Regions from separate parts of the Streptomyces sp. NPDC107454 genome, predicted to be linked through region 1. Evidence: predicted binding sites of a transcription regulator. Region 1 holds the regulator's gene; the other holds the start of a gene.
The links. Region 1 encodes HrcA, which represses chaperone genes, less so after heat shock. Its sites were predicted from a motif close to TTNGCACTCNGNNNNNCNGAGTGCNAA; they were not measured.
Positions count from the first base shown of each region.

Region 2: a site for HrcA is predicted at 2,920-2,946, ahead of groL (chaperonin GroEL). Genes of this name have one in related genera too.

Region 1 is NZ_JBVJPA010000001.1:394,569-399,352, reverse strand. Features, by position in the region: gene ACZ69M_RS01700 (16S rRNA (uracil(1498)-N(3))-methyltransferase) at 1-148, opposite strand, end outside; gene ACZ69M_RS01695 (nitronate monooxygenase) at 145-1,233, opposite strand; gene dnaJ (molecular chaperone DnaJ) at 1,345-2,481, opposite strand; gene hrcA (heat-inducible transcriptional repressor HrcA) at 2,482-3,504, opposite strand; gene ACZ69M_RS01680 (MBL fold metallo-hydrolase) at 3,731-4,531, shown strand; gene ACZ69M_RS01675 (DUF3097 domain-containing protein) at 4,563-4,784, shown strand, end outside.
Region 2 is NZ_JBVJPA010000013.1:226,038-230,821, reverse strand. Features, by position in the region: SAM riboswitch class I at 183-329, shown strand; gene thrC (threonine synthase) at 347-1,675, shown strand; gene ACZ69M_RS32060 (MoaD/ThiS family protein) at 1,765-2,040, shown strand; gene ACZ69M_RS32055 (cold-shock protein) at 2,501-2,707, shown strand; gene groL (chaperonin GroEL) at 3,073-4,695, shown strand.

The DNA of each region.
Region 1 (4,784 bases):
AACGCCCGGCCCCGTCGGTGAGGACGACGTCCTCGCCGGTCCGCAGCCGCTTCACGGAGACGGCGTGGCGCCCCTCCGGGCCGTCGAGCACGTACCGTCCGCCGCTGCCCGCCTCGAAGTGCTCGACCACGAACACCGGTGCCGTCATCGGACCTCACCCCCCGCTTCCCCGGCGGCCGACAACGCTGTCCTGGCCGCCTCGAGCTCCGCGCTCAGCACCTCCACCAGCTGCCCGGCGGGCAGCTCGCGCGCCATACGGTGCCCCTGCCCCGCCCACAGCGCCATGCCCTGCGCGTCGCCCGCCTTGGCGGCCGCCTTGCGCAGCGGGGAGGTGAGGTGGTGGACCTCGGGGTACGCGGCGGGCGCGTACGGGCCGTGCTCGCGCAGGAAACGGTTCACCAGGCCGCGCGCCGGCCGCCCGGAGAACGCGCGCGTCAGCTCCGTCCGTACGAACAGCGGGTTGGTCAGCGCCTGCTTGTGCACGGCGTTGGCGCCGGACTCCGGGGTGGCGAGGAACGCGGTGCCGAGCTGCGCCGCGTTCGCGCCCGCGGCGAGCACCGCGGCGATCTGGCTGCCGCGCATGATGCCGCCGGCGGCGATGACCGGGATGTCCACGGTCTCGCGCACCTGCGCGATCAGCGACAGCAGCCCGATACCCGTGCCGTCCGTCTCCGGGTTGTCGCGGTGGGTGCCCTGGTGGCCGCCCGCCTCCACGCCCTGCACGATGACCGCGTCGGCGCCGGCCCGCTGGACGGCGAGCGCCTCCTCGGCGGTGGTCGCGGTGATCACGGTGAGGGTGCCGGCGCGGCGCAGGGAGTCCAGGACGTCGGTGCTCGGGATGCCGAAGTGGAACGAGACCACCGGCACCGGGTTGTCCAGGAGGACGGCGAGCTTGGCGTCGTAGCCGTCGTCACGGCCGCTGTCCGGTTCACCGAGTTCGGTCTCGTACCAGGAGGACTCGCCCGCGAGCTGGTGGGCGTAGACCTCGACCGCGGCGGGGTCGGCGTACTCGGGCTGCGGCATGAACAGATTGACCCCGAAGGGGCAGCCCGTGAGCCCGCGCAACTGCTTGATCTCCTGGTACATGCCGTCGGCGGTCTTGTACCCGGCCGCAAGGAACCCGAGCCCGCCGGCCTCGGACACGGCGGCCGCGAGATCCGGGACGGAGACGCCGCCCGCCATGGGGGCCTGCACGATCGGATGGGGGAAGAGATCGGTCAGTGCGGTGGACATGACGGCATGTTGTCACGTCCTCCGAACAAGTCCGAATCGGGCCTTCCGCCTGGCATAGGCCACCGGGACGGTCGCTCGAGCGCCTGGGGGCGGAGCCCCCAGGAACACCCGTCAGCGACCGTTGAACGCGTCCTTCAGACGCGAGAACAAGCCCTGCTGCCCGGGCTGGAACTGCCCCGTGGGCCGCTCCTCCCCCCGCAGCTGCGCCAGCTCCCGCAGCAACCGCTCCTGCTCGGGATCGAGCTTCGTGGGCGTGGTCACCTCGACGTGCACGATGAGGTCACCGCGGCCACCGCCCCGCAGATGTGTGACACCCCGCCCGTGCAGCGGAATCGACTGCCCGGACTGCGTGCCCGGACGGATGTCGACCTCCTCGAGACCGTCGAGGGTCTCCAGCGGCACCTTGGTGCCGAGCGAGGCCGCGGTCATCGGAATGGTCACCGTGCAGTGCAGATCGTCCCCGCGCCGCTGGAACGTGGAGTGCGGCAGCTCGTGGATCTCGACGTAGAGGTCACCGGCGGGACCGCCACCAGGCCCGACCTCGCCCTCGCCCGCGAGCTGGATCCGCGTGCCGTTGTCGACGCCGGCGGGGATCTTGACGGTCAGCGTGCGACGCGACCGGACCCGCCCGTCACCGGCGCACTCGGGGCAGGGAGTCGGGACGACGGTCCCGAAGCCCTGACACTGCGGACACGGCCGGGAGGTCATGACCTGCCCGAGGAAGGACCGCGTGACCTGGGACACCTCACCCCGCCCGCGACACATGTCACAGGTCTGGGCCGAGGTACCCGGCGCCGCGCCCTCACCGTTGCAGGTGGCGCAGACGACGGCCGTGTCGACCTGGATGTCCTTCGTCGTGCCGAAGGCCGCCTCGTCCAGCTCGATCTCGAGCCGGATCATGGCGTCCTGGCCACGCCGCGTACGCGAGCGCGGACCGCGCTGCGACGCCGTACCGAAGAAGGCGTCCATGATGTCCGAGAAGTTCCCGAACCCGCCGGCGCCGAAGCCGCCCGCACCGCCGCCGCCCGACTGGGACAGCGGGTCGCCGCCGAGGTCGTAGACCTGCTTCTTCTGCGGGTCCGACAACACCTCGTACGCGGCGTTGATCTCCTTGAACCGCTCCTGCGTCTTCGGATCGGGATTGACGTCCGGGTGCAGCTCGCGTGCGAGCCGCCGGAAGGCCTTCTTGATCTCGTCCTGGGACGCGTCGCGGCGCACGCCGAGTACGGCGTAGTAGTCCGTGGCCACTTACGACTCCGCCAGGATCTGTCCGACGTACCGTGCCACTGCGCGTACCGCTCCCATCGTTCCCGGGTAATCCATGCGGGTCGGGCCGACCACGCCGAGTTTGGCTACTGCCTCGCCGCCCGAACCGTAGCCGACCGAGACCACGGACGTGGAGTTGAGTCCCTCATACGCGTTCTCGTGACCGATTCGCACGGTCATGCTCGAATCCCCGGCCTCACCAAGCAACTTGAGAAGCACGACCTGCTCCTCCAGCGCTTCGAGCACCGGCCGGATGGTGAGAGGGAAGTCATGTCCGAAACGCGTCAGATTGGCGGTCCCGCCGATCATGAGCCGCTCCTCGGTCTCCTCGACGAGCGTCTCCAGAAGAGTGGAGAGCACCGTCGCGACCGTACCTCGGTCCTCCGCCTCGAACGCGTCCGGGAGGTCCTGCACGAGCTGCGGGACGTCCGCGAAGCGCCGGCCCGCGACCCTGCTGTTGAGCCGGGCCCGCAGATCCGCGAGAGACGTTTCTCCGAACGGGGCCGGGCAGTCGATCATGCGCTGCTCGACCCGCCCGGTGTCCGTGATCAGCACGAGCATCACACGGGCAGGGGCGAGGGAGAGCAGCTCCACGTGCCGCACGGTCGATCTCGTCAGCGACGGATACTGCACGACGGCGACCTGCCGGGTCAGCTGCGCGAGCAGCCGCACCGTCCGCCCGACGACGTCGTCCAGGTCGACCGCGCCGTCCAGGAAGTTCTGAATGGCCCGCCGCTCGGGCGCGGTCATCGGCTTGACGCCGGCGAGCTTGTCGACGAAGAGCCGGTAGCCCTTGTCGGTGGGGATCCGCCCGGCGCTGGTGTGCGGCTGGGCGATGTATCCCTCGTCCTCCAGGGCCGCCATGTCGTTGCGGACGGTGGCCGGGGACACTCCCAGCCGGTGCCGCTCGGTCAGCGCCTTGGAACCGACCGCGACGGGCTCGTCGGTGCCGACATAGTCCTGGACGATGGCGCGCAGCACTTCGAGCCTGCGTTCACTGAGCATCGCGCACACCTCCAGTTCTCGGCCCCTCGGCGCCTCGCCTGGCACTCAGCGCGTGCGAGTGCCAGCATTCCCCGGCCCAGTGTACGGCCGGTGGGTACGGCCCCGGCAAGGGCGGCCCCGCGATCTTGTGCAAGGTGCACCGACGTACACCGACGTGTCCCGTGATGTCACACCGTCCCTGCCCGCGATGTCGTACCGTCCACGCCCTCACCGCTAGCGTCGGCGTATGAAGGTGACTTGGGAAGAGGCGGGGTGGGAACAGCTGACACCGCGGGTGGGGCGGCGGCGGCTTCCGGTCTGGGACTGCACGGTCGGACTGGTCGTGGGCGAGGGCGGGGCGCTGATCATCGACTCGGGGTCGAGCCTCGCGGAGGGCGCACGGTTGCGCGGGGAGGCGCAAGCGCTCGCCGGCTGCCGTGTGACCTTCCTCGCGCTCACCCACCCCCACTTCGACCATGTCCTGGGCGCGGCGGCGTTCGCGGGCGCGGAGGTCCTCGCCGCGGGCGGCCTGGCCGAGGTGTACGAGCACGGGCGCGAGGAGCTGTTCGCGGACGCGGTACGGGGCGGGCTGGACGCGCGGGCGGCGGAGGACGCGGCGGACACCCTGGTGCGTCCCCGGCACTACGTGTGGGGCACCTGGCAGCTCGAGCTGGCCGGCGGCGTCGAGGTCCTGCTGGTGCGGACGGGCGAGGGCCACACCGCCCACGACCTCGTGGTCGTGGTGCCGGGCGACCCGACGGTGGTGTTCTGCGGCGACCTGGTCGAGGAGTCCGGCGAGCCCCAGGCGGGCCCCGACGCCGTACCGTCGCGCTGGCCCGGGGCCCTCGACAGGTTGCTCGACCTCGGCGGGGAGGACGCGCTGTACGTGCCGGGGCACGGAGCGGTCGTGGACGCCGGGTTCGTACGGTCCCAGCGGGACGCGCTGGCCGAGCGTTTCGGTGTGCCGGGTTACGGCGTGCCGGGTCTCGCCACGCCGGGTCTCGACGTGTCGGATTCCAGCGTGTCGGATTCCGGCGTGTCGCGTTGAGCGCCGCCGGGCTTCTCCTATCGTCATCCGAATGCGCCAGTACTCTCCGGACCTGACTCCGCCGTGGAAGAAGCCCAAGCCCGTGCCGGAGGTTCCGGCGGAGCCGGGCCTGGTGGTCGAGGAGCCGGGTACCGGTTTCTGCGGTGCGGTGATCCGCTGCGAGGCGGGCACGGTGACGCTGGAGGACCGCTTCGGCAAGCACCGCGTGTTCCCCCTGGAACCGCGCGGCTTCCTCCTGGAGGGCCAGGTGGTC
Region 2 (4,784 bases), on a different contig from region 1:
GCGGCTCCTCACTGTCTGATCACCCGGTGTCTCACGGTGTGATCCATCTCGCGGTTCGGACGACTATCTCAACTGTCCTGGCCTTCGGTTACAGTCTTGAACAACGCGGATGACCATCGCATGTCGTAGATCATCTGCGGACCATCGCTCCACACGCACCACCGCACGACACAACCGAATACCGCTCATCCAGAGGGGCAGAGGGATACGGCCCGATGAAGCCCCGGCAACCCTCCAGCTGGTCCAGTCACATTGATGTGGCGAGGCTCCCGGCTCGGGAAGGTGCCAAATCCGTCTCACGGCGAAGTGCGCTGTGAGGAAGATGAGGAGAAAGGGCCTCGCCTCCATGGCTGCGCAGACTGTTGCAGATTCGACTGTTGCAAGCACCACGAACCCTGTCGCGGGCGACACCACCACCGTAGTCGGTGTGGATCTCGGACCCGCCGCCGCGCTTTCCTGCCGCGAGTGCGGTCACCGCGTGCCGCTCGGCCCGGTGTTCGCCTGCGAGGAGTGTTTCGGCCCGCTGGAGATCGCGTACGACTTCTCGGCCTACGAAACCGAAGAACTCCGGGCGCGCATCGAAGCGGGCCCCGCGAACATCTGGCGCTACGCGCCGCTGCTGCCCGTCCCGGCCGACGTCGCCGACAAGCCGAACATCAACCCCGGCTGGACCAAGCTCGTCAAGGCCGACAACCTCGCCCGCGAGCTGGGCGTCGAGGCCGGCAAGCTCTTCGTCAAGGACGACTCCGGCAACCCGACGCACTCCTTCAAGGACCGCGTCGTCGCCCAGGCCATCGAGGCCGCCCGCGCGTTCGACTTCACCACTCTCTCCTGCTCTTCCACGGGCAACCTCGCCGGCGCCGTCGGTGCCGCCGCCGCCCGCGCCGGCTTCCGCTCCTGCGTGTTCATCCCGCACGACCTGGAGCAGGGCAAGATCGTCATGGCCGCGATCTACGGCGGCGAGCTCGTCGGCATCGAGGGCAACTACGACGACGTGAACCGCTTCTGCTCCGAGCTGATCGGCGACCCGGCCGGCGAGGGCTGGGGATTCGTCAACGTCAACCTGCGGCCGTACTACGCGGAGGGCTCCAAGACCCTGGCGTACGAGATCTGTGAGCAGCTGGGGTGGCAGCTCCCCGACCAGCTGGTGATCCCCATCGCCTCCGGCTCCCAGCTCACGAAGATCGACAAGGGTCTTCAGGAGCTGATCAAGCTCGGACTGGTCGAGGACAAGCCGTACAAGATCTTCGGTGCCCAGGCCGAGGGGTGCTCGCCGGTGTCCGTCGCCTACAAGGCGGGCCACGACGTCGTACGGCCCCAGAAGCCGAACACCATCGCCAAGTCGCTCGCCATCGGCAACCCGGCCGACGGGCCGTACGTGCTGGACATCGCGCGGCGCACGGGCGGGGCCGTGGAGGACGTGAACGACGAGCAGGTCGTCGACGCGATCAAGCTGCTCGCGCGGACGGAGGGCATCTTCGCGGAGACCGCCGGTGGTGTGACGGTGGGCGTGACGAAGAAGCTGATCGAGAGCGGGCTGCTGGACCCGACGCTGACCACCGTCGTGCTGAACACCGGTGATGGTCTGAAGACGCTGGATGCGGTGGCCGGTACGGGGCTCACCGCGACGATTCGCCCCAGCCTCGAGTCCTTCCGGGAAGCTGGGCTCGCGTAAGCGTCGTTGTTCGTCTGCGGGCCGGTGGGGGCTGGTCGCGCAGTTCCCCGCGCCCCCCAAAAGCCCTTACCCGACCGGAGGTCACAAGAATGAGCGTTTCCGTCCGCATCCCCACCATCCTGCGCACCTACACCGGTGGTCAGGCCGAGGTGACGGCCGAGGGTGGGACCCTCGGTGAGGTCATCGCGGATCTGGAGAAGAACCACACGGGTATCGCCGCGCGCGTCCTGGACGACCAGGGCAAGCTGCGCCGGTTCGTCAACGTCTATGTGAACGACGACGACGTCCGCTTCGAGCAGGGTCTGGAGACGGCGACGCCGGACGGCGCGGGCGTCTCGATCATTCCCGCCGTCGCCGGCGGCTGACCGCCTCGCGAGCCGTTACCCAGGGTGAGATAGTTACCCTTGGTAATGCCAATTACCGAGAGTTCATCGAATTGCCCCCTCCGTGAGAGAAGCGGAGGGGGCAATTCTGCATGGTTGAGCGCGGTACAGTTGGGGAAGCCGCTCCACTTTGCATGCCGGGCGCATATGAGTTCGCGCCCGAAGTCCGGCAAGAAGTAGCCAAAATGCCCCGTGCTTTTGAGCCTTATATGGCTTTTATGGGGCCCGACTTGCCCTGAATCTTCGCAAATTCTCCCCATATTCCCGATCGGTCGTGCCCGGAATTCTCGTCCGATTGACCTGTTGCAGACGGCAGTTGGACAGATACATTCAGCCGCGGTCGACGCGTTCCGGCGCACACCCCCAACCGTTGGGGGGTGAGGTCTGACCCGGGTCCGCGAAGTGCGGTCCTGTGCAAGGGCCAGTAATAGGGGAGTTAGGCATGGCTCAGGGCACCGTCAAGTGGTTCAACGCGGAGAAGGGGTACGGCTTCATCGCGGTCGACGGTGGTGCGGATGTATTCGTCCACTACAGCGCGATTCAGATGGACGGCTACCGCACCCTGGAAGAGGGTCAGCGGGTCGATTTCGAGATCTCGCAGGGCCAGAAAGGGCCGCAGGCGGACATGGTCCGACTCGCGACCAGCTGAAGCACGCGCCGACTGACTGTTCGACGTGACGAAGGGCTCGTATCCCCTGGGGTACGAGCCCTTCGGCCTGCCCGCACGCGGCCGTGGACCCGCTCGACACCGCCGTGGGCCCGCTCGCGCACCGGCGCGACGCGCGGGTTGCGCGCCCCTTCTCACCTGCGGATCAAGGGAAGGCGCTTGCACTCGGCAGGGGCGAGTGCTAATCATTGGCGTTAGCACTCTGAAGGTGAGAGTGATAACGAAGGACCGGGTCGGTGAGGCCCGCAGGCCAGGTGGTGCAAGGAACCACGGGGCAGGCAGGCCGTCCGTCGCGGGCGCCAGCGCGGTCCGGAGCAATCCACCCCAGTCCGGGAGGACCACTTCACATGGCCAAGATCATCGCGTTCGACGAGGAGGCACGGCGCGGTCTCGAGCGCGGGATGAACCAGCTCGCCGACGCCGTCAAGGTCACCCTTGGCCCCAAGGGCCGCAACGTCGTCCTCGAGAAGAAGTGGGGCGCCCCCACGATCACCAACGATGGTGTTTCCATCGCCAAGGAGATCGAGCTCGAGGACCCGTACGAGAAGATCGGCGCCGAGCTGGTCAAGGAAGTCGCCAAGAAGACGGACGACGTCGCCGGTGACGGTACGACCACGGCGACCGTTCTCGCCCAGGCGCTCGTCCGCGAGGGCCTGCGCAACGTAGCCGCCGGTGCCAACCCGATGGCTCTCAAGCGCGGTATCGAGAAGGCCGTCGAGGCCGTCTCCGGTGCCCTCCTTGAGCAGGCCAAGGATGTCGAGACCAAGGAGCAGATCGCTTCCACGGCCTCCATCTCCGCCGCCGACACCCAGATCGGCGAGCTCATCGCCGAGGCGATGGACAAGGTCGGCAAGGAAGGCGTCATCACCGTCGAGGAGTCCCAGACCTTCGGTCTGGAGCTTGAGCTCACCGAGGGTATGCGCTTCGACAAGGGCTACATCTCGGCGTACTTCGCCACCGACATGGAGCGTATGGAGGCCGTCCTCGACGACCCGTACATCCTGATCGCCAACTCGAAGATCAGCAACGTCAAGGACCTGCTGCCGCTCCTCGAGAAGGTCATGCAGTCCGGCAAGCCGCTGCTGATCATCGCCGAGGACGTCGAGGGCGAGGCCCTGTCGACCCTGGTCGTCAACAAGATCCGTGGCACCTTCAAGTCCGTCGCCGTCAAGGCTCCGGGCTTCGGTGACCGCCGCAAGGCCATGCTCGGCGACATCGCCATCCTCACGGGCGGCGAGGTCATCTCCGAGGAGGTCGGCCTCAAGCTGGAGAACGCGGGTCTGGACCTGCTGGGCCGTGCCCGCAAGGTCGTCATCACCAAGGACGAGACCACGATCGTGGACGGCTCCGGCTCTGCCGACCAGGTCCAGGGCCGGGTCAACCAGATCCGTGCCGAGATCGAGAACTCCGACTCGGACTACGACCGCGAGAAGCTCCAGGAGCGCCTGGCGAAGCTGGCCGGCGGCGTGGCCGTCATCAAGGCCGGTGCCGCCACCGAGGTCGAGCTCAAGGAGCGCAAGCACCGCATCGAGGACGCCGTTCGCAACGCGAAGGCGGCCGTCGAGGAGGGCATCGTCGCCGGTGGTGGCGTGGCCCTCATCCAGGCCTCCTCGGTCTTCGAGAAGCTCGAGCTCTCGGGTGACGAGGCGACCGGCGCCAACGCCGTGCGGCTCGCCCTGGAGGCCCCGCTCAAGCAGATCGCCGTCAACGGTGGTCTCGAGGGTGGCGTCATCGTCGAGAAGGTGCGCAACCTGCCCGTCGGCCACGGCCTGAACGCCGCGACCGGTGAGTACGTCGACATGATCGCCGAGGGCATCATCGACCCGGCGAAGGTGACGCGCTCTGCCCTGCAGAACGCCGCCTCCATCGCCGCGCTGTTCCTGACCACCGAGGCCGTCATCGCCGACAAGCCGGAGAAGGCCGCCGCGGCCGCTCCGGGCGGCATGCCGGGCGGTGACATGGACTTCTGATCCTTCCGAGGACCGGTTTTCCTGCCGAGGGCGGTACCCCCTGGAAACAGGGGGTACCGCCCTCGGGCGTGTCCGGGGTCACAGGGCGA